Regions from separate parts of the Bradyrhizobium sp. 6(2017) genome, predicted to be linked through region 2. Evidence: predicted binding sites of a transcription regulator. Region 2 holds the regulator's gene; each other region holds the start of a gene.

Region 1 (7,341 bases), 1.1 Mb from region 2:
GAGAACCCGGCCTGGTACACCGCCTATACGCCGTACCAGCCGGAGATCAGCCAGGGCCGGCTCGAAGCCCTGTTCAACTTCCAGAGCATGGTCTGCGACCTCACCGGGCTCGACGTCGCCAACGCCTCGCTACTCGACGAGGCGACCGCGGCGGCGGAAGCGATGGCACTCGCCGAGCGCCACTCGCAGGTCAAGGCGAAGGTCTTCTTCGTCGACAAGGAGGTGCATCCGCAGACGCTGGCGGTGATGCGCACGCGTGCCGCTCCGCTCGGCTGGGCGCTGGTCGTCGGCGATCCCCTGACCGAGCTCGACAAGGCCGACGTGCTCGGCGCGCTGCTGCAATATCCAGGCACCTCGGGCGCGGTGCGCGACCTTAAGCCCGCGATCGCATCGCTGCGCGCCAAGGGCGCGCTTGCGATCGTGGCGGCGGACCTGCTGTCGCTGACGCTGCTCACCTCGCCCGGCGAGCTCGGTGCCGACATCGCAATCGGCTCGGCGCAGCGGTTCGGCGTGCCGATGGGTTATGGCGGACCGCACGCCGCCTACATGGCGGTGCGCGACACGCTGAAGCGCTCGCTGCCCGGCCGCATCGTCGGCCTCTCCGTGGATTCGCGCGGCGCGCCGGCCTATCGCCTGGCGCTGCAGACCCGCGAACAGCACATCCGCCGCGAGAAGGCGACCTCGAACATCTGCACCGCGCAGGTGCTGCTCGCCGTGATCGCCTCGATGTATGCGGTCTATCACGGCCCCGAGGGCCTGACCCATATCGCACGCAGCGTGCATCGCCGCGCCACCGTGCTTGCCGCAGGCCTGCGCAAGCTCGGCTTTGCGCCTGTGAGCGAAGCGTTCTTCGACACCGTGACCGTCGAGGCTGGCGCAAAGCAGATCGAGATTGTCTCCCGCGCGCTGGCGGAGCGCATCAATCTGCGCATCGGCGCAACCACGCTCGGCATCGCGCTCGACGAGACCACGACGCCGGAGACCGTCGAGGCGGTGTGGCGCGTGTTCGGCGGCAAGCTCAGCTATGCCGAGATTGAGGCGGCCGCACGCGAGGCGCTGCCGAAGGAGCTGCGGCGCACCAGCGCCTTCCTCACCCATCCGGTGTTCAACACGCACCGCTCGGAGACCGAACTGCTGCGCTACATGCGCAAGCTCAGCGATCGTGACCTGGCGCTCGACCGCGCGATGATCCCGCTCGGCTCCTGCACCATGAAGCTGAACGCCACCACCGAGATGATCCCGCTGACCTGGCCGGCGTTCGGCAATCTGCATCCGTTCGCGCCGGCGGATCAGGCCAAGGGCTATCACGCGCTGTTCCAGCGGCTGGAGGCGTGGCTGTGCGACATCACCGGCTATGACGCGGTCTCGCTGCAGCCGAACTCCGGCGCGCAGGGCGAATATGCCGGGCTTCTCGCGATCCGCGGCTATCATCTCGCGCGCGGCGAGCCGCATCGCAAGGTGTGCCTGATCCCCTCCTCCGCGCATGGCACCAATCCGGCCTCGGCCGCGATGGTCGGCATGGACGTCGTGGTGGTGGCCTGTGACGCGCGCGGCGACGTCGATGTCGAGGACCTGCGCGCCAAGGCGCAGAAGCATTCGGCCAATCTCGCCGCTGTGATGATCACCTATCCGTCGACCCACGGCGTGTTCGAGGAGCATATCAGCGAGATCTGCGACGTCGTGCATGCGCATGGCGGACAGGTCTATCTCGACGGCGCCAACATGAATGCGCAGGTCGGGCTGTCCCGGCCCGGCGATTACGGCGCCGATGTCAGCCATCTCAACCTGCACAAGACCTTCTGCATCCCGCATGGCGGCGGCGGCCCCGGCATGGGCCCGATCGGCGTCAAGGCGCATCTTGCGCCCTATCTTCCCGGCCATCCCGCAACCGACGGCACGGTTGCGCACGCCATCGGCCCGGTGTCGGCCGCGCCGTTCGGTTCGGCGTCGATCCTGACCATCTCCTACATCTACATCCTGATGATGGGCGGCGAAGGGCTGACGCGCGCGACCGAGATCGCGATCCTCAATGCGAATTACATCGCGGCACGGCTGCAGCCGCATTTCCCGGTGCTGTATCGCAACGTCCGCGGCCGCGTCGCGCATGAGTGCATCGTCGATCCGCGGGCGCTGAAGACGACCAGCGGCGTTACCGTGGACGACATCGCCAAGCGGCTGATCGACTACGGCTTCCACGCGCCGACCATGAGCTTCCCGGTGGCGGGCACGCTGATGATCGAGCCGACGGAATCGGAATCGAAGTTCGAGATCGACCGCTTCTGCGACGCCATGATCGCGATCCGCAACGAGATCGCGGAGATCGAGAAGGGCCGCTGGAAGGTCGAGGCCTCGCCGCTGCGCCACGCGCCGCACACCGTCCACGACATCGCCGACGATGCCTGGAACCGGGCCTACAGCCGCGCCGAGGGCTGCTTCCCCGCGGGCGTGTCACGGTCCGACAAATACTGGAGCCCGGTCGGGCGCGTCGACAACGTCTATGGCGATCGCAATCTGGTGTGCTCGTGCCCGCCGGTGGAGGATTACGCGCAGGCGGCGGAGTAGCGCTATTTTAGGATGGGTAGAGCGAAGCGAAACCCATCATTCGTCGAGCGTGATGAGCCGTGATGGGTTTCGCTTCGCTCTACCCATCCTGCGGTCCGGTGATCATAAGGTCCGAAGAACGACGGCGAGCAATGCCGCGGCAGGAGGATTCATGCGCCAGGAATTCTGGTTTCATTTCCCGTTTCGCGTCCGCTATTCCGAGGTCGACGCGCAGGCCGTGGTGTTCAACGCCCACTATCTGACCTATTTCGACACGGCGATCACCGAATATTTTCGCGCGATGGGCTACGACTATCTCGGCGAGGTGGCGCGGACCGGCGTCGACTTTCATACCGTGAAGTCGGTCGTCGAATACAAGGCGCCGATCCGGTTCGACGAGGACATCGAGGTCTGCGTGCGGGTCGCGCGGATCGGCCGCTCCTCGATCGTGCTTGCGCTTGCGATCTTCGCCAAGGGCTCCGACGACCTTCGCGCCACCGGCGAGATCATCTGGGTCGCCACCGATCAGAAGACGCACCAATCGGTCGCCGTGACCGAAGACTTGCGGGGGCTGATCGCGCGCCGGGAAAAGGCGCTGGCGCAGGGCTAAGCGGATTGCCAATCCGTGTTGCGCGGATTGAGTCACAACGGCCACTGGGCGCTAGTGCTTCACCAGGGTTGGGGCCCAGCGCCAGAGATTGTCGTTGGTGAGATGCGTGCCGCCCCACCAGCGATCGATCGGATTGTGACGACTGAAGTCCTCCTTATGGGCGAGGACAGCTTCGCCAAATTCAGTCAGCGACAGCCGGCTTCGCCGATAGGCCTCCATGCGCGCTCGCAAATTCTCAGGGGCGATGACGCGTAACTCGTCATCGAGTCCGGCGATCGCGGGCTGCGGCCCGTGCGCGAGCCCTTGAAGCAGCGTCCCGATTTCCATGTCGGTGAATACGGCGCGTTGACCGAAGCCGCGAAGGTAGAACAACCCGTTCGTACCCATAAAGCCCGCCGCAATCAGTTCGAGCAGTCGCAGTTCGGTCGCGCCAAGTCCCGATCTGCTCCACGGAAGCTCCTGGAGCAGGTCAAGCAGGGCCGGCCTCAGCAAGGGAAAGCCGCTGAGGTCTCGATGCAGCGCATCGAAACAGGCTTCGGGCGTCGCCGCGCGATAGGCCTGCCAGCAGATGCTTGCGGTCTCGAGGTCGGCAGGCCGTATGTTGATAAGCGGCACTTCTTTCCATCCGCTCCATGTCTCGTGCATCGTCGACAGACCAAAAGCGACCAGGCGTAATTTTAACTTGGCCGCCATCGCCGGATAGGCCCGGAAATGGTCGAGCAACCAAATCAGCTGCAATTGATCATTTGGGTCCGGATCGAACCAAAGCTCGATAATCTCGAAAGGTTCGCAGAATTCGATCAGCGCGAGAGCCCTGCGCGCCTTGGCATCCTGAGGCCACTGGCTCCGCGTGCTCCAGTGCGACCAATGTCCGACCGGATCCTGGTCCGACCGTAATCCGAAGTAAGCCTCAAGCTCTCTTTGCGCCGGCAGCGGTCCGCCAACAAATCGAAAGCCGGATGTAATAGCGATCTCGGCGAGCCCCGAACGTGTAAGGCTGAGGCCGGACGGACTGGTCAGGATCAGGCGCTTCATCGGCACAACTCTGTCGACGCCGGCACAAAACGAAACAGGCGCCGAAGACGTCGGCAACTCAACGTCCTCAGCGCCCGCTTGCAGCGAAGTCTTGAAGTGAGCCGGCTTACTCCTCGGTCGGCTCCTCGCCCTCGGCGTCGCGCTCGGGCGTGCCGGCGAGGATCTGCTCGGAGATCAGGCCGGAGTTCTGCCGGATTGCGGCCTCGATCTTGGCGGTGATGTCGGGGTTCGCCTTCAGGAAGGCCTTGGAATTCTCGCGTCCCTGGCCGAGCCGCTGGCTGTCATAGGAGAACCAGGCGCCCGACTTCTCGACGATGCCGGCCTTGACGCCGAGGTCGAGAATTTCGCCCATCTTGGAGACGCCCTCGCCATACATGATGTCGAACTCGACCTGCTTGAAGGGCGGCGCCAGCTTGTTCTTCACAACCTTGACGCGGGTGGTGTTGCCGACGACCTCGTCGCGCTCCTTGATCGCGCCGATGCGGCGGATGTCGAGGCGGACCGAGGCATAGAACTTCAGCGCGTTGCCGCCGGTGGTGGTCTCCGGTGAGCCGTACATCACGCCGATCTTCATGCGGATCTGGTTGATGAAGATCACCATGGTGTGGGATTTGTTGATCGAGGCGGTGAGCTTGCGCAGCGCCTGGCTCATCAGGCGTGCCTGCAGGCCCGGCAGCGCATCACCCATCTCGCCCTCAAGTTCCGCCTTCGGCACCAGCGCCGCAACCGAATCGATCACCAGCACGTCGACCGCGCCGGAGCGCACCAGCGTGTCGCAGATCTCCAGCGCCTGCTCGCCGGTGTCGGGCTGCGAGATCAGCAGCTCGTCGATGTTGACACCGAGCTTGCGCGCATAGACCGGGTCGAGCGCGTGTTCGGCGTCGATGAAGGCGCAGATGCCGCCCTTCTTCTGGCCTTCCGCCACCGTGTGCAGCGCCAGCGTGGTCTTGCCCGAGGATTCCGGCCCGTAGATCTCGACCACGCGCCCTTTCGGCAGACCGCCGACGCCGAGCGCGATATCGAGCCCGAGCGATCCCGAGGACACCGTCTCAACATCCATAGAGCGGTCGTTCTTGCCGAGCTTCATCACCGAGCCCTTGCCGAACTGACGCTCGATCTGGGAGAGCGCGGCTGAGAGGGCCTTGGACTTGTCCATGGAGGATCCTTCGACGATACGCAGTGCAGTAGCGGACATTTGGGATGTGCTCCTTATGGCGGGGATTCGCTAGCGGGAAAAACGGGCGGCGGAGAGCGGGTGGAATGCGTTGTTGTTGGAACCTCGTACCACGTTTGTTCTATGTTCGCAATATGTTCTTTTCGAGAGTCGGGTGCTGGCCTGTTTTATCCCCTAGTGGCCTAGTTTGATTTTCGGAGTGGCCTGTTTTGAATTAACCGAGCGGCAACCAATGCTTAGCCGTTGTTCTCGGTAGGACTACTGAGTCGCGCACCGGATGTTCTGGCCTTAGCAATCCTTATGGTCCGCTAACTGTTCTCTCTCCACAGCACAGCGGAGTTACCGGGGGTTCTCCGTGGGTGAACGGAGTTCCGTTTGCGCGAAATCGCTGCGCTGCGGAAATTCTGTAATGTTCCGGAGATCGGGAAAAACTAGCAACTTTTCCTTGATGCTGCTTTAAATGGCTCCAAGCGGGCATATAGCCTCGATGGTGGAGGACCGATGGGAGTGGCATCACTCTACTGCGTCTACTCGATAGGCGCTGATGATCGCATTCTGAGCCGGATCGATTTGCGCTGTGAGAGCGACGCAGACGCAATCCGGAAGGCCGAGATCTTAGTCGACTGGCATACCGTGGAGATCTGGAAAGATAACAAACTGCTACGCGCATTTGATGCGAGGGAGTAAGGCCGCCTCAGTTGGCGGCCTCTTTCATTGCAACATCTTCAAAATTTCCCCGCATATCAACCGCAGTGCGCAGTGGCCTGTTTCGCATCTGCTAGTGGCGGCTGGTTCCGGGGCGAAACACCGTAGTTTCCCGGAATCCCATAATGTGTTGAAAACTCTAATCTTCCTCTTGCCGGGGCTAGATTTCATCCCGATCAAATTTTCAGACTAAACCGGTAGGGGGCCGTGCTTGAGCGGCCCCTTTCGATTCCTGGCGATATTTTCCGCCTCTGATTGCTAATGAGTTGGTTGATACACCGCGATCCTTCTCGCGCCTTTCCAAAGCTCGACCACGCAATCCTTCGCCAGATTCTTTGCGTGCAGTTTGGCCGCCTCGTCGTCCTCGCAGAATAGATCGACACGCTTCGCAATCTTCCCGTCCGCCCTAAGCAGATAGGCCTTGTACTCTTTCATAGCCACGCTTCCCCACGCGCGACATACGGCCAGCGCAGGACGTATTTAGAACGCATCTAAACGGGAGTCATCGGGACAAAGTGGCAATGGACCTATGTGGATTCGCAGTGGCCCTGCGAGGCGGACCAAAGAAAACGGCCCCAGCGCGGGGGCGAGCTGGGGCCACAGTCTGGGGAGGAGTGTCGGAAGGAGTCGACACAATTTCGATGTAGGGCCTGCGGTCAGCCAATCCCATTAAATTCGGGTTTAGACACTGGCCTGTTTTGATTTGGCGAGTGGCCTATTTCGGCCAGCACCGGTAGTCGGGTGCTGGCCCCTTTCCATCCCCACCAAACTTCAGTGGTCCTTTTTGATTTTTGGAGTGGTCCGTTTTGCTTTAAGCCAGCCGAAACCAAGGCTTATCCGGTGTTCTCGGTAGGACTACCGAGAAGCCTATCGGATGTTCTGTCCCATCCAATCTTTTATCCGTATCAAGGAATTTTATCCCGCAGAACGAACGGCGAAGCCTAGTCTCGTAGTTCTACGGGCGTGAACGGAGTTCCCGTGCTACAAGTGGAACTTGGTTTAGTTGCGCCAGTGACCTGCTGAGGACTGGAACAATGCCAATCAATCAGTTGCTGAAAGACTGCGAACGCACGCCTGAGGAAATCGAACGTCTGAACAAGGCATTCGACCACGCCCTACATTTGTTAGGCGTGCTTGACCGTGACGACCCACTTTGCAGGATGGTGGCTCGCGACGTTATCGACATCTGCGCAGCCGGCACCAACGATCCGCGCAAGATCGCGAAAATCGCCGTAGAGCGGATGGGTCTCCGGTGAAAGGACTGCTGATAGTCATA
Region 2 (7,341 bases):
CCAGTTGCTCGAGGTTTGGATCGGCGCGCTGGTCATCGCCTGTCACGCGCAGCAGGAGGCGGTACCCGGTTCGCCGGCACGCACGGCTTGAATGGGCGGACACGGCACCGAGCCGTAGGAACAGAACACGCAACAATCGCCCGACTTGGGCTTTAGCTTTGTGCCGCAGCCGGTGCATTCATAGAAGAACTGACAGGCGTCGGTCGGCATGATCTCCGTTTTCGCAACGGCGCAGTGCGGACAGGTGATCGTTGATTCAAGAAGCATCGGATCAGCCCTTGGGTGCGGACGGATAACCTGCCTTGGTGGTCGCCGTTGTGAGTTGGTTCACATCGGCTTTCGCATCATCATAAACAACCGTTGCGGTCTTGTCCTTGTAGGACACCGCAACCTTGGCAACGCCGGGAACGGCTTCAAGGCTTCCCTTGACGATGGATGGGCAGGCCGCGCAATCCATATTGTTCACGGCCAGGACAATCGTCTTGTCTGCGGCCATCACTGCCGGCGAAGCGATGATGCCGACGGCAAAAGCCGCGACGGCGACAAGCTTGTTCATGGGAAATTCTCCAGTCATGAGTCAAGAAAGAGAGGTGCGATGAAGTCGAGGCCGAGCGCGGCGACGACAAGGATCGTTGCGAGGATGAGGCTGGTTTTGACGATGCGGTTCGGCAGCGGGCGCGCGCAGGCCTCGCCATCGGCGCAGGCGCGCGTTGAGGATCGGCAGACCAGCCAATAGCCGTGCCCGAGGCACACGAGCGTGGCGGCGATGAAGTACGGCTGATAGGCGGCCAGCCGGGTGAAGTTCCCGATCCAGGCCCCGCTGACCCCGAGGCCAAACAGCGCAAGTGGCAGGATGCAGCAAGACGACGCCGCAAGCGCGCCAAGCAGGCCGCCCGCCGCGATTAGCCTTTGTCGCTGCCGATTGTCGGCAATGTGATCCGCCTGATTGCTCATCATGCGCTAAACCATGCATCCTGTAGTGACTACAGGATCAAGGGCTATTTCATGCGCGCCATCACGTCTTCGGGAGTCGGAAACATCTCGATCGGCGAGCTATCCGAGCTCAGCGGCGTGAACATCGAGACCATCCGCTATTATGAGCGGATCAAAATGCTGCCCGCGCGGTTCCGAACGGCGAGCGGTCGACGGGTCTACGGACCGGCCGAAAGACGGACATTGGTCTTCATCCGGCGATCCCGCGACCTCGGGTTCACACTTGAGGAGATTCGCGCCTTGCTGGCTCTGGGAGGGCCAGGACGCGCTCCGTGCGCCGACGTGCACAAGATCGCGAGCGCACATCTGGCGAACGTTCGTAAAAAACTCTCTGACCTCGTCAAGCTTGAATCCATCCTGGCGGAAACGGTTGCGCAATGCTCCGACGGCGCCACCCCCGACTGTCCGGTGCTTGATATTCTGGATGCCGGCCGGCCGACTAGCCAAATATCCGATGTCTGACGCACCGGTTGGACGCTCGTGAAGGAGGACGGTGGTCGAGGTGCGGTAGGCGACCTGGGGTCCCACGGCAGCCCAATTGCGAGGGGTCTTCACGGACTGCATCAGTGCTTCCAGGACAAGCCGAAAGTTCCTCGGAGGGAGCCGGAACGGACACGAACCCACGTTAGTTGAACAGAATGATTTTCGAAGATGGACCGTCATCACCGTGACCCGGAAAACCTTGCAGGCACGCTCCGAGCAAGCGCTCGTCGTCATCATTCTCAGCACCGGCGCGCTGATCGCCTATTTCGGCCTGGCGCTTTCGAGGATGTGAGAGGCTGGCTCCGAGGGTGCCTTGATGCGCCAAAGCCGGTGCCGCCCTGCCACTGAGTTGCCCGACGGCGCAAGCCCCTCGCGCAAAAATCTTTCTGTTTATCGGCACGCCCAACTCAGTGTATGAATCTCCCCGTCTCACCCGATCGAGGGGCGCTGCGCATCGTCACGGGTGTTGCGGTGAGATGCGGTGGACGCCGAGCGTGTGACTGACGAGAGCACGCGAAGCGGACGGGGAAGTCGTGTGGTCCTGACGCCCTAGCGGCCGGTGTCCCCAAGCAAAGCGCGAAAGCGTTTTGCGAAGGCGGTGACAAAAAAGCCCAGTCTCGCCGGGGAGAGCACGAAATAATCCGTAAGCCATCGCGCAGGGAAAGCCGGATTGCTCCGGTTACACCTGTGGTCCTACCCCCGAGCTTTCTACCTTTGCTCGGGGCCCATGGGTGCGATCGGCACCCGGCTTTCCCTGCGCCCTCTTCAAGGAGAGGGCGGAACGAGAAGCAAGGCTCGGACAAATCATGTCGCGAGAATGCGGGCGCATGCCCCACAGACCGTGCCACACATTCACCGTCGTCCCGGCGAAAGCCGGGACCCATAACCACAAAAGAATATTGTTGAGCGTCGCTGGAACGACGAGTCCCGTTCACTACAATTGCTGCGGCGTATGGGTCCCGGCCTTCGCCGGGACGACAGGGAAGTCGCATGCCTGCCGCACAAATCGGGGAGATTGCCGCCTGCCCGCAATTTTCGTACATGGTTTCACGCAATGACCTCGCAACTCTCTCCCACTTCCGTCGACGTGCTGCTGTTCGATATCGGCCGCGTCGTGCTCGATATCAGCCTCGACAAGGCGATGACGCACTGGGCACAGCATGCCGGTTGCGCGCCGGCCGACCTCGCCGGCCGTTTCGTCGTCGACGACAGTTACAAGCATCACGAGATCGGCCGGATCGACGACGCGACGTTCTTTACCAGCCTGCGCCGGTCACTCGGCGTCGAGCTCACCGACGCGCAATTCCTCGAGGGCTGGAATTCGATCTTCACCGGCGAGATGCCAGGCATCGCCCCCTTGCTCGCGGCCGCCGCCAGGCGAATGCCGCTCTACGCCTTCTCCAACACCAACCCGGCCCATGTCGCGCATTTCTCGGTCGCCTATGCCGAGTTGCTCAGCCACTTCCGGACCGTGTTCCTGTCCTCGAACATCGGCCTTCGGAAACCCGACGCCGCGGCCTACGATCATGTGATAGAAGCGATCGGCGTGCCGGCGTCGCGGATCCTGTTCTTCGACGATCTGGCTGCCAATATCGAAGGTGCGCGGGCGCGCGGCCTTCAAGCCATCCACGTGACATCGACGGATGACGTGGCAAGGGCGCTGACCGCACTTGGTATTTGACCATTTGCCTTGAGGAGTTTTGCGCGTGGCCCTGATGCCGGTTGCCGATGCCCTGTCCGCCGTTCTTGCCGGCGCCGAACCGCTGCCGGAGGAGATGGTCGCGCTCGATGCCGCCTACCACCGCACGCTGGCGCACGACCTCGCGGCGCGCCGCACCCAGCCGCCGGAGCCGATGTCGGCCATGGACGGCTACGCGGTGCGCGCCGCCGATGCGGCTCATCTCAAGGCCCGTCTCAAGGTGATCGGCGAAGTCGCCGCCGGCCGGCCGTTCGAGCGGACGCTCAGTGCCGGCGAAGCGGTGCGGATCTTCACCGGCGGCGTCATCCCCCATGGCGCCGACGCCGTCATCATCCAGGAAGACACCCGGCTCGACGGCGACCACATCTCGATCACGGAGGCTGCGAGCCCAGGACGGCACATCCGCCCGGCCGGCGTCGACTTCCGTGAGGGCAACCTGCTGCTGAACCGTGGCAGCCGCCTCTCCGACCGCGCGCTTTCGCTGGCGGCCGCCATGAACTATCCGGAACTCGCGGTGCGCCGCCGCCCGAAGGTCGCGGTGCTCGCCACCGGCGACGAGCTGGTGATGCCGGGCTCAAGGCCCGGCCCTGGCCAGATCGTCTATTCCAACGGCTATGCGCTGCGGGCACTGGCGCGCGCCGAAGGCGCCGAGACCGTCGATCTCGGGGTTGCCGCCGACACGGTGGCAGCGACCACCGCCGGCATCCGCCGGGCGCGCGAGACCGGCGCCGACATCCTGATCACCACCGGCGGCGCCTCGGTCGGCGACCACGATCTGGTCAAGCAGTCGCTGGAGGCCGAGGGCGTCGCGATGGCGTTCTGGCGGATCGCGATGCGGCCCGGCAAGCCGATGATGCACGGCCGGCTCGGGGCCATGCGGGTGATCGGCCTGCCCGGCAATCCGGTATCGTCCTATGTCTGCGCCTTCCTGTTTCTGGTGCCGTTGATTCGGGCTTTGAGCGGCCGGAACACGATCCATCATGTCCGCACGACCGCCCTGCTCGGCCGCGACCTCGCCGCCAACGACCAGCGCGAGGACTATCTGCGCGCGCGTCTCGAGGAGCGCGAGGACGGCGCGCCGATCGCGACTCCGGTGATGCAGCAGGATTCTTCGCTGCTCGGGAATCTCGCTGCGGCACGGGCACTTCTGGTGCGTCCGCCGTTCGCCCCCGCCGCCGCCAAGGGCAGTGAATGCGAGATCCTGATGCTGCCTGAGTGAGGTTTTCGCGGGCTAGCCGATTGCGCGCCGCCTGATGCGTTCACCGGAAATTAAGTGGTTGCGGAACACATATCGAACATATAGTGTCCGTTCATGATTTGTTTCGAGTGCTGGTGTCTACAATCGGGAAGCCGCCAGGGAGCATTGCGCTCCCGAGATCAGGCCCCGTCTGAAGGCCCCAACTGAAGAGTCTCGGAATCGAACGACGCTACCAACCGGGGGAATACTCGAGATGCTCACGCGCAAACAGTACGAACTTCTGCGTTTCATCAATGAACGTCTGAAAGAGGCCGGCGTGCCGCCCTCCTTCGACGAGATGAAGGATGCGCTCGACCTGCGCTCGAAGTCCGGTATCCACCGCCTGATCACTGCGCTGGAGGAGCGCGGCTTCATCCGCCGCCTGCCCAACCGCGCCCGCGCCATCGAGGTCATCAAGCTGCCCGAGCTGTCGGCCGGCGGCGGCAACGGCCGCCGTGGCTTCACGCCAAGCGTCATCGAGGGCACCCTCGGCAAGCGCAGCAGCACGCCGCCGATCGCCGAGGACGACGGCAACCGTCCGGTCGCCGTCCCGGTGATGGGCCGGATCGCGGCCGGTACGCCGATCGAGGCGCTGCAGACCCGCAGCCACACCATCAGCGTGCCGCCCGACATGCTCGGCTCCGGCGAGCATTATGCGCTTGAGGTACGCGGCGACTCGATGGTCGACGCCGGCATCCTCGACGGCGATATGGCGCTGATCCAGCGCAACGACGTCGCCAACACCGGCGACATCGTGGTGGCGCTGATCGACGAGGAGGAAGCCACCCTGAAGCGCTTCCGCCGCCGCGGTGCATCGATCGCGCTCGAGCCGGCCAACACTGCCTATGAAGTGCGCATCCTGCCGCCGAACCGGGTCCGCATCCAGGGCAAGCTGATCGGGCTGTATCGCAAATACTGACGGCGGCGGAGCATGATCCGGAAAAGTGCGAAGCGGTTTTCCGAAAAGACCATGCTCGAACAGACATATGGAGCGGGATGACGATTTGAAGAAAAAGTCGTCCCGATCCAGGAACGAGCAACAGATCGGATCGTTCCTTGGAAGATAGCGCAGCGTGCGGACCAGCTTGGATGCGCCCCGATACCTCTCGCGCAGTGTAGCGCGTTTGTGATTGAGGCGTTCGACGGCCAGTCGTACAATCGCCCAGAAACGAGCAGACACTCGTTTGCTATCGTCCACTCTGGTAGAGGCCTGCGCCTCAGGGAGAGGCACGGGTCGCTACCTCGAAAAGAGGAGCCATCCGATGTGTGACTATAGTCTGCACGCCGTGGCATCGCGCCCCGCCATTGTCGGAGAGACGCTGATCACCACGACTTTCCGCGGCACGTCGACCCGCGGCTTTGCTTCGGAGAACGATCCCACTGTCGCGGTCTGCATGCTGCCGGGCACCGAGCTCGCTTTCGCCGAGAACGTTCGCTACGACAGCCGCTGGATCTGGACCAAGACGATGAATTTCCGCGTCGGCGTGTTCAACGAAGTCGAGCCCGACGTGCCCGATCGCCATCATGATGCGGTCGAATTCCCCGACGGCAGCCATGTTCTGGTAACCCAGCTCGTCGAGGGACAGCGCGTCAGCGTGCTGCAGTTGCCGGCACTGCATCCGCAGGTCGAGCACAAGCCGAAGGTTGTGGAGCGGCGCCCCTCCGCATTCGCGTCGCTGTTTTTGGGTTGAGCGCATCGTCGCCGCGGAATGAGCCATTCGGCGGCGGATGACCTTAAGCGATTTCGAGCGACCCCGGATTTCCGCTTCCGGGGCGCATGAGGAGATTTGCATCGGCGAGCGCCTTGGCGCATCATCGCGTACGGAAGACGTGCACTCACGGAAACCTGCGCAGTGGTCGACAAGGTCACATGGCAAAAGGCTGGACGCGTCACCGAGCCGGGCCGCTACTTGTTCCGGTTCGGCTGGCTGACAGTGACGGCCGATGATCTCAAGGTCTGGGAGCAGTTTCCCGAGGCCGTCTTCACCCTCGTCAAGAAGCCCGACGCCGGCCCCGATTCCGACGAGTACCATCTCGGCCTGTTCGAGCTGCCGACCGGCACCTCGCCCGGCAACGGCTAATCATCCCCCTGCAGGTCGGTCTCGGCCGGTGTCGCATCGACTGCGGGCCGCGGCGCGGCGGCGGGTGTACGGAGGACCGTCTCGCTCTCGCCGTCACCGGGAACCGCCGGCGACCACGGCCGGTCGATCCCGCCGGGCTTCACCGCATCGATGGCGTAGCCGTCCCTGTTTCGCCGTAGCACCAGCGCACCGTGGCGCCGCAGCCGCTCGGCATCGATCACCGAGGCCGCGCAGCCCTGCGGCGCCGGCCGCGCGGTGACGATCAGCGCCGCCCGCTCGCAATCGTCGGCCAGCGCCTCCGGCCGCATCGCCAGTGCGACGAAGGCACCGCCCGGACCCTGGGTCGCGCAGCCGCCCGGATCGCAGGAGACGCCCTCGCCGAGCGACGCATCGGCGGCGGTCCGCGCATCGGCATCCGCCGCCAGCCATTCCTTGACCAGGAAGGCATCCTTCGCGCTATGCATCAGATGCAGCCGCCCGTCGCCGCCGCGTACCGCGACGTTCCGGCCGTCGGCGGAAATCAGGACGTCAGGCAGCGGCACCCTCACCGCCCAGACTGTGGCCACTACCAGCAGCACCGCGCCGGACCAGCGCAGCGGCGTGCGCAGCAGTCCGAGCAGGATGATGCCCGCGCTTGCGACGATCAGCGGCCCGATGCCGAACGCCGCCATCCGCCCCACCGCGCCAGGCAGCGCGGCGACCCATTGCGTCACCAAAATCATCCAGTCGATGCCAAAGCCCATGATCGCCCAGAACACGCCATCAAAGCCGAACGGCATGGCGAGGAGGCCGAGCAGGCCCGCCGGCATCACGATCGCCGACACCACCGGCATCGCCGCGAGGTTGGC
Region 3 (7,341 bases), 4.5 Mb from region 2:
CGATAGAGGTAGTGCCGCCTGGTCGCGGAGAAGCGCGCCTCGAAATCGTCTGATACGATATCCGCCGCCAACACGCCGATCGGATTGGGCCGCAGATGCGCGTTCAGCCCGTCGCGAAAACGGCCGGGCGGAAAATGCTTGGCGATGTCGCAATGCGCGACCTGGCCGCGCGCGTGCACGCCGGCGTCGGTACGGCCGGCGCCATGGACGCGCACGTCCTCGCCGCAGATCGCTTTCACCGCCGTCTCCAGCGCGCCCTGCACGGTCGGCGCGGTGTCCTGGATCTGCCAGCCGGAGAACGGCGTGCCGTCATATTCGATGGTGAGCTTGTAGCGGGGCATCAGGCGAGCCGCGCAGGCGGCTTCAGCGGCGTGCCGCGCAGAAAATCTGCCGCCTTCATCGGCGCCTTGCCGGCGCGTTGCAGTTCGAGAATCCGGATCGCGCCGTCGCCGCAAGCGATGGCAAATTTGTCGTCGAGCACATCGCCAGGTTCGCCCGAGCCCTTGGCGAATTCGCAACGCAGGATTTTCAGCCGCACCGGCTCGCCTTCGCCGGCGAGCTCGCACCAGGCGCCGGGAAACGGCGAGAGCCCGTGAATGTGCCGCAGCACCGCGTGCGCCGGCTTACTCCAGTCGATCCGCGCCTCGGCCTTGTCGATCTTGGCGGCATAGGTGACGCCGTCCTCGCTCTGCTTCGTAAGCTGCAAGCCACCACGCTGCAGCGCAGCCATCGCGCGCACCATCAAATCGGCACCGAGCGGCGCCAGCGCGTCGTGCAGATCGGATGCCGTCATGCTGTCCGAGATCGGCAGCCGCTCGGCCATCGCGACGTCGCCGGTGTCGAGACCGACATCCATCTTCATCACCATCACGCCGCTCTCGGCGTCACCCGCCATGATGGCGCGGTTGATCGGCGCGGCGCCGCGCCAGCGCGGCAGCAGTGAGGCGTGCAGGTTGAAGCAGCCGAGCCTGGGCGCGTCGAGGATGGCCTGCGGCAGGATCATGCCATAGGCGACGACGACGGCGGCATGCGCGTCATGCGCGCGAAATTCCTCGAGTGCTTCCGGCGTCTTCAGCGTTTTCGGCGTCAGCACGGGAATGCCGAGGCGGCGCGCTTCCTGCTCGACCGGCGTCGGCTGCAACTGCAGGCCGCGCCGCCCGCCCGGCTTCGGCGCGCGGGTGTAGACGGCTACGACCTCATGGCCATGGGCCACAAGCTCCAGCAGCGTCGGCACTGCGAAATCGGGCGTGCCCATGAAGATCAGGCGGAGAGGCATGCGGTCAATTTCTTCCGAGAGGCTCAAACATCCAAGTATTCGTCATGGCCGGGCATGGCCGTCAAGGACGGCGTCGCTTTCGCTCGCCTGTGCCCGGCCATCCACGTCTTTGGCCCCTTGAGAAGTAAGACGTGGATGCCCGGGTCAAGCCCGGGCATGACAGCAGAAGGAACGCCGTCACTCCGCCGCGCGCTTGGCGGCCTTCTCGAATTTCTTGAAGACGCGGTCGCGCTTCAGCTTCGACAGATAGTCCACGAACAGCACGCCGTTGAGGTGGTCGATCTCGTGCTGGATGCAGGTAGCATAGAGCCCCTCGGCATCCTCTTCATGCACCTTGCCGTCGAGATCGGTGAAGCGCAGGCGCACCCGCGCCGGACGCTCGACCTCCTCGTAATATTCGGGGATCGACAGGCAGCCCTCTTCGTAGACCGACAGCTCTTCCGAATACGAAATGATCTCCGGATTGATGAACACCCGCGGCTGCGGCGTGGTCTCGCCGTTCTCGTCGCGCTTGGCGAGGTCCATGGTGATCAGCCGCAGCGGCTGCGCGACCTGGATCGCCGCGAGCCCGATGCCCGGCGCGTCATACATGGTCTCGAGCATGTCGTCGGCGAGCTTGCGGATCTCCGGCGTCACCTTCTCGATCGCCTTCGACACCAACCGCAACTGCTTGTCCGGCAGAATGATGATTTCTCTGATAGCCATGGCCGCGATTTAAGCTGCGGGCATGATGCGGTCAATGCGTTCAGGAACCCCTTAAGGCGGCCTTAACCACGTTTCTTTACACAGCGTTAACCAGGAAAATTAAGGGAGCGTTGACCATAAATGTTCCCTTTTCGTTCGGCGGCGACGCCGAATCGGCTACAACGGCTGGCATGAACGAGATTCTCCTCACGCTTGGCGACCTCCCGGTCCGCGTCTCCGATGCGTTGATCGGCCTTGGCGCGCTGGCGCTGGTGCTGCTGCTGGCCATCGCGGTGGTGATCGCGCGCGCCAGCCGGCGCGGCGCGGAACTGGCGATGGCCCAGGCTATTCGGGCCGACGAGCTGGAGGAGCGGCTCGCCGACATGCTGCGGGCCCAGAGCGAGGCCTCAGGACGGGTCGATGCCATGGGGCAGGCGCTGGCCGGCCGCCAAGCGGAGATGGCCCGTGCCGTCAACGAGCGGCTGGATTCGGTGACCCACCGGGTCGGCCAGTCGATGGAACAGACCACGCGCAACACGATGGATTCTCTGCGCGTGCTGCATGAGCGGCTCGGCATCATCGACCACGCCCACAAGAACCTCAACGAGCTCACCACCCAGGTCACGACGCTGCGCGACGTGCTCGCCAACAAGCAATCCCGCGGCGCGTTCGGCCAGGCGCGGATGGAGGCCATCGTCCAGGACGGCATGCCGAAGGGCTCGTTCGAGTTCCAGTACACGCTGACCACGGGCAAGCGGCCGGACTGCGTGGTGTTCCTGCCCGACCAGCGCCCGCTCTGCATCGACGCGAAATTCCCGCTGGAGGCCATGACCGCGCTGCACGATGCGCGCAGCGACGAGGAGCGCAAATTCGCCAGCCAGCGGCTGCGCGCCGACGTGCTGAAGCATGTCAGCGACATCGCGGAGAAGTACCTGATCCCCGGCGAGACCCAGGACACCGCGCTGATGTTCGTGCCGTCGGAATCGGTCTATGCCGAAATCCATGACGGCTTCGACGACGTGATCCAGAAGGCCTATCGCGCCCGCGTCGTGCTGGTATCGCCCTCGCTGCTGATGCTGGCGATCCAGGTGATGCAGCAGATCCTGAAGGACGCCCGCATCCGCGACGCCGCCGACCAGATCCGCAACGAGGTGATGCATCTCGGCGATGATCTCGCCCGCCTGCGCGAGCGCGTCCTGAAGCTGCAGAACCATTTCGGCCAGGTGAACGAGGACGTCAGGCAGATCCTGATCTCCGCCGACAAGATCGAGAAGCGCGCCGGCCGCATCGAGGAACTCGACTTCAGCAAGTCCGAGACCCCGATCGAAGTCCCCCGCTTCGTCAAACCCGCCGCCCCCGACCTGTTCCCCGCCCCGCGCAAGCTGCAGGCGGGGGAGTAGTATAGCCCCCGATGTCACCCCATAATCGGTGTCATCGCCCGGCTTGACCGGGCGACCCAGTATCCCAGAGGCGGCAATTGGGAGCACGCTCCTACTACGTCTACATCCTCACCAACCGCATCGGCGGCACGCTCTACATCGGTGTGACAAATGACCTCATTCGCCGCGTCGGCGAGCAGAAGCTGAAATTGGTTGAGGGCTTCACGGAAAAGTACGATGTCGCGAGGCTGGTCTATTTCGAGGTCTTCGACGATGTCGAACAGGCGATCCATCGCGAGAAGCGGCTAAAGAAATGGCCGCGCGCGTGGAAAATATCCCTGATTGAGAAGGACAATCCGGACTGGATCGATCTTTACCCGGAGATCGCCGGTGGCGGCGGATAGGCCTCTGGGATACTGGATCGCCCGGTCGAGCCGGGCGATGACAGTCTTTTTGGGGACGAATCTGGTAACACCGGTTCTATGACAGCACCTGAAGCGACGTCAGACGTGCCTGCAAAGCCGACGCCAAAGCCTGCCGCCACCTCTTGGCGCGACGGCCTCGCCGTATATCTGCAGCCGCGGGTGCTGATCGTGTTGCTGCTCGGCTTCTCCTCTGGCCTGCCGCTGGCGCTGTCGGGCTCGACGCTGCAGGTGTGGATGAAGGAGGCCGGGGTCGATCTCGGCACCATCGGGCTGCTGGCGCTGATCGGCACGCCCTACACGCTGAAATTCCTCTGGGCGCCGCTGGTCGACGCGCTGCATGTGCCGCTGTTCACGCAAATGTTCGGTCGCCGTCGCGGCTGGCTGCTGTTCTCGCAGCTGTTGCTGATCGCGGCGATCATGGTGCTGGCGATGGCCGATCCGGCGCGATCGCCATGGTTCGCGGCACTTGCCGCGCTGCTGGTCGCAACCGCTTCGTCGACACAGGACATCGTGGTCGATGCCTTCCGCGTCGAAAGCCTGCCGGAAAGCGAGCAGGCCGCCGGCATGGCGTCCTATGTCGCAGCCTACCGCATCGGCATGCTGGTCTCGACCGCAGGCGCGCTGTTCATCGTCAGCGGGTTCGAGTCCGCCGGAGTGGCGCGCCCGTCGGCGTGGATGTGGGGCTATGTGGTGATGGCCGCGCTGGTCGTGATCGGCATCGTCACCGCGCTGGCTGCGACCGAGCCGGCCCAATCGAAAGGTGCGGAGGCAGCCACGCATGCGCAGACCGCAGCCGAACGCGTATGGCACGCGGCGCTCGGCGCGTTCTCCGAGTTCCTCAGCCGCAAGGACGCATTCGCGGCGCTCGCCTTTGTGGTGCTGTTCAAGTTCACCGACGCGTTCTCAGGCACCATGACCGCACCGTTCGTGATCGACATCGGCTTTTCCAAGGTCGATTACGCGGCGATCGTGAAGGGCGTAGGTCTTGCCGCAACCCTGATCGGCGGATTTGCCGGCGGCTTCGTGGCGCGGCGCTATTCGCTCGCCACCAGCCTCTGGATCGGCGGTGTGCTGCAGGCGATCGCCAACCTCTCGTTCTCCTGGCTCGCGCATGTCGGCGTCGATCAATGGGCGCTCGCGCTTGCGATCACGGCGGAGAACTTCACCAGTGCGATCGGCACCGTGATCTTCGTCGCTTATCTCTCGGCGCTGTGCCGCAACCCGCTGCACACCGCGACCCAGTATGCGCTGCTCACGGCGCTCGCGGCGGTCGGCCGCACCTATCTGTCATCGGGCGCGGGCTATGTCGCCAAGGCCGTTGGCTGGCCGGTGTTCTTCGCGATCTGCGTGCTGGTCGCGATCCCAAGCCTGATCCTGCTCGCCTGGCTGCAGCGCCGCGGGCATTTTGACGAGCTGGGGCCGGTGCGGGTTTAAGCCTCCGCTGTCGTCACCCGCGAAAGCGGGTGACCCAGTATTCCAGAGACAGTTGTGCTTGAATCGAGAGGCCGCGGCGTGCTGAATCGCCCGGTCGAGCCGTGCGTGACACTGCAATTGAGGCACGGCCCTACTTCGCGACCACGCTCCACTTGGTGACGATGGCTTCGCTCATCTGGCCGGCGTCCTGGGCGCAGGCGACCTCGTCGACCTTCACCGAGATTTCCTTGCCGGTGAAACTCTTCAGCTGCGCGGCCTGGGCGTCGTTGGTCGGAATGAGCTGGAAGGTTTCCGGCCCGGTCTCGAGGTTGCAGAGACCGTTCGGCGGCGGCAGGCGGCGCGGCTCGCTGGTGATCTGGTAGGTCGCGACGCGCTTGCCACGGTTCTTGGCATCGCGCACCTTCAGGGCGCTGAGTTCCCCCGACAGCACGTCGCCGGTCCGGATCATCTTGCCGGGCTTCTGCGGCGCGTCGCTCTGCTGCGCAATGGCGCAAGGCGCGGCGAAGGTGGCCGCCAGAAACGCAAAGCCCAAGCGTACGCCGAATCGCTGTGTCGTCATTTTCAGGAGTTCCGTATCTAGATTCGTCCGAGCGTGAATGACCGTCCCCGAATCGCCGTCCACCCTATCATTTTGTTTCAGCGCGATCTTTTCGGCTTGTCACCGAACGCCTGGCGTCTGCCGCTGGGTTCGGCCGCCGGATCGCGCGCTAGAACAGCGTCCGCTGCCGCATGGCTGCGGATAGCGTACCTTCATCGAGGTAATCAAGCTCTCCGCCGACCGGCACGCCATGCGCCAGCCGCGTCACCCGCACATTGGCCTCCGACAGCAGGTCGGTGATGTAATGCGCGGTGGTCTGGCCGTCGACGGTCGCATTCAGCGCCAGGATGATCTCGCTGACCTCAGGCGCATGCGCCCGCGCCACCAGCTGATCGATGGTGAGATCCTGCGGGCCGACTCCGTCGAGCGGCGACAACGTTGCGCCAAGCACGTGATAGCGGCCATTGGTCGCATTGGCGCGTTCCAGCGCCCAGAGATCGGCGACATCGGCGACCACGACGATGATCGAGGGATCGCGGCGCGGATCGGTGCAGACCGTGCAGGGATTTTGTGTATCGATGTTTCCGCAGGTCTTGCAGACCTGGATCTTGTCGATGGCGACCTGCAACGCCGCGGTCAGCGGCGTCATCAGGGCTTCGCGCTTCTTGATCAGGTGCAGCGCCGCGCGCCGCGCCGAGCGCGGGCCAAGCCCGGGCAGCCGCGCCAGCAACTGGATCAGGCGTTCAATCTCGGGGCCGGCAACGCTTGCAGCCATTTAGGTCGGACCAAATCCCGGCGGCAGGCTGAGCCCGCCGGTGATAGCCATCATCTTCTCCTGCATCGCGGTCTCCGCCTTGCGGCGGGCGTCGCCGAGCGCGGTGACCAGCAAATCCTCGAGCACCTCGCGTTCCTCCGGCTTCATCAGCGACGGATCGATCTTGATGCCCTTCACTTCCATCTTGGCGGTCATGCGCACCGCGACCAGGCCGCCGCCGGAAATACCCTCGACCTCGACATTGCCGAGTTCGTCCTGCATCGCCTGCATCTTGGATTGCAGCTGCGCTGCCTGCTTCATCATGCCGAGAAAATCAGCCATGCGTGCGTTCCTATAATCTGATCAATCGTCGTCGCTGTCGGAAGTTTCAATCGGGTCTTCGCCGGTCGCATCCGCTACCGGAACCTCTGCGGCCAGGCGGCGGACCTCGACCACTTTCGTGCCGGGAAAGCGCGCCAGCACCTCCTGCACGCGCGGATCGGCCTCGGCGGCGCGCTGATGCTCGCTGCGCGCGAGTTCGTTCTGCGAGCGTACGGTGGGCTGGCCGGCCTCGTTAGAGATGATCACGGTCCAGCGCCGTCCGGTCCACAGTTCGAGCTTGCGCGACAGATCGGTGACGAGCGCGCGCTGCGCCTTCGGCTCGAGCGCGATCTCGAGCTGGCCATCCTCGATGCGCACCGGCCGCACGTCGGCCTCCAGCGCACTCTTGGTCATGATGTCGCGCTTCTCGCCGGCGAGCGCGATCAGTTGCGGGAAGCTAGTGATCCGCAGCGCCGGCGCGGCATCGGCAACCGGCGCCGCCATCTGCGGACGCGCGGCCAGATCGGCGC

What was found. The regulator LexA, encoded in region 2, represses DNA repair genes until DNA is damaged. The targets are predictions, from matches to a motif close to TGTTCNNNNTGTGTTCNG.
Region 1: recA (recombinase RecA) is a predicted target of LexA. The motif match lies at 5,485-5,502, and genes of this name have one in related genera.
Region 3: G6P99_RS04105 (DNA recombination protein RmuC) is a predicted target of LexA. The motif match lies at 2,103-2,120, and genes of this name have one in related genera.

Annotation. Positions count from the first base shown of each region.
Region 1 covers NZ_CP049289.2:6,469,093-6,476,433, forward strand. The annotation lists gene gcvP (aminomethyl-transferring glycine dehydrogenase) at 1-2,562, shown strand, start outside; gene G6P99_RS30605 (acyl-CoA thioesterase) at 2,714-3,151, shown strand; gene G6P99_RS30610 (hypothetical protein) at 3,203-4,186, opposite strand; gene recA (recombinase RecA) at 4,293-5,381, opposite strand; gene G6P99_RS30620 (hypothetical protein) at 6,324-6,500, opposite strand; gene G6P99_RS30625 (hypothetical protein) at 7,100-7,321, shown strand.
Region 2 covers NZ_CP049289.2:5,388,514-5,395,854, forward strand. The annotation lists gene G6P99_RS25220 (GDCCVxC domain-containing (seleno)protein) at 43-267, opposite strand; gene G6P99_RS25225 (cation transporter) at 272-556, opposite strand; gene G6P99_RS25230 (mercuric transporter MerT family protein) at 571-957, opposite strand; gene G6P99_RS25235 (MerR family transcriptional regulator) at 1,006-1,455, shown strand; gene G6P99_RS25240 (HAD family hydrolase) at 2,531-3,157, shown strand; gene glp (gephyrin-like molybdotransferase Glp) at 3,183-4,394, shown strand; gene lexA (transcriptional repressor LexA) at 4,627-5,331, shown strand; gene G6P99_RS25255 (hypothetical protein) at 5,675-6,103, shown strand; gene G6P99_RS25260 (hypothetical protein) at 6,266-6,493, shown strand; partial or broken gene G6P99_RS25265 (ComEC/Rec2 family competence protein) at 6,490-7,341, opposite strand, start outside.
Region 3 covers NZ_CP049289.2:876,630-883,970, reverse strand. The annotation lists gene truA (tRNA pseudouridine(38-40) synthase TruA) at 1-341, opposite strand, end outside; gene fmt (methionyl-tRNA formyltransferase) at 341-1,276, opposite strand; gene def (peptide deformylase) at 1,454-1,981, opposite strand; gene G6P99_RS04105 (DNA recombination protein RmuC) at 2,152-3,360, shown strand; gene G6P99_RS04100 (GIY-YIG nuclease family protein) at 3,438-3,743, shown strand; gene G6P99_RS04095 (AmpG family muropeptide MFS transporter) at 3,822-5,198, shown strand; gene G6P99_RS04090 (hypothetical protein) at 5,329-5,757, opposite strand; gene recR (recombination mediator RecR) at 5,906-6,511, opposite strand; gene G6P99_RS04080 (YbaB/EbfC family nucleoid-associated protein) at 6,512-6,832, opposite strand; gene G6P99_RS04075 (DNA polymerase III subunit gamma/tau) at 6,854-7,341, opposite strand, start outside.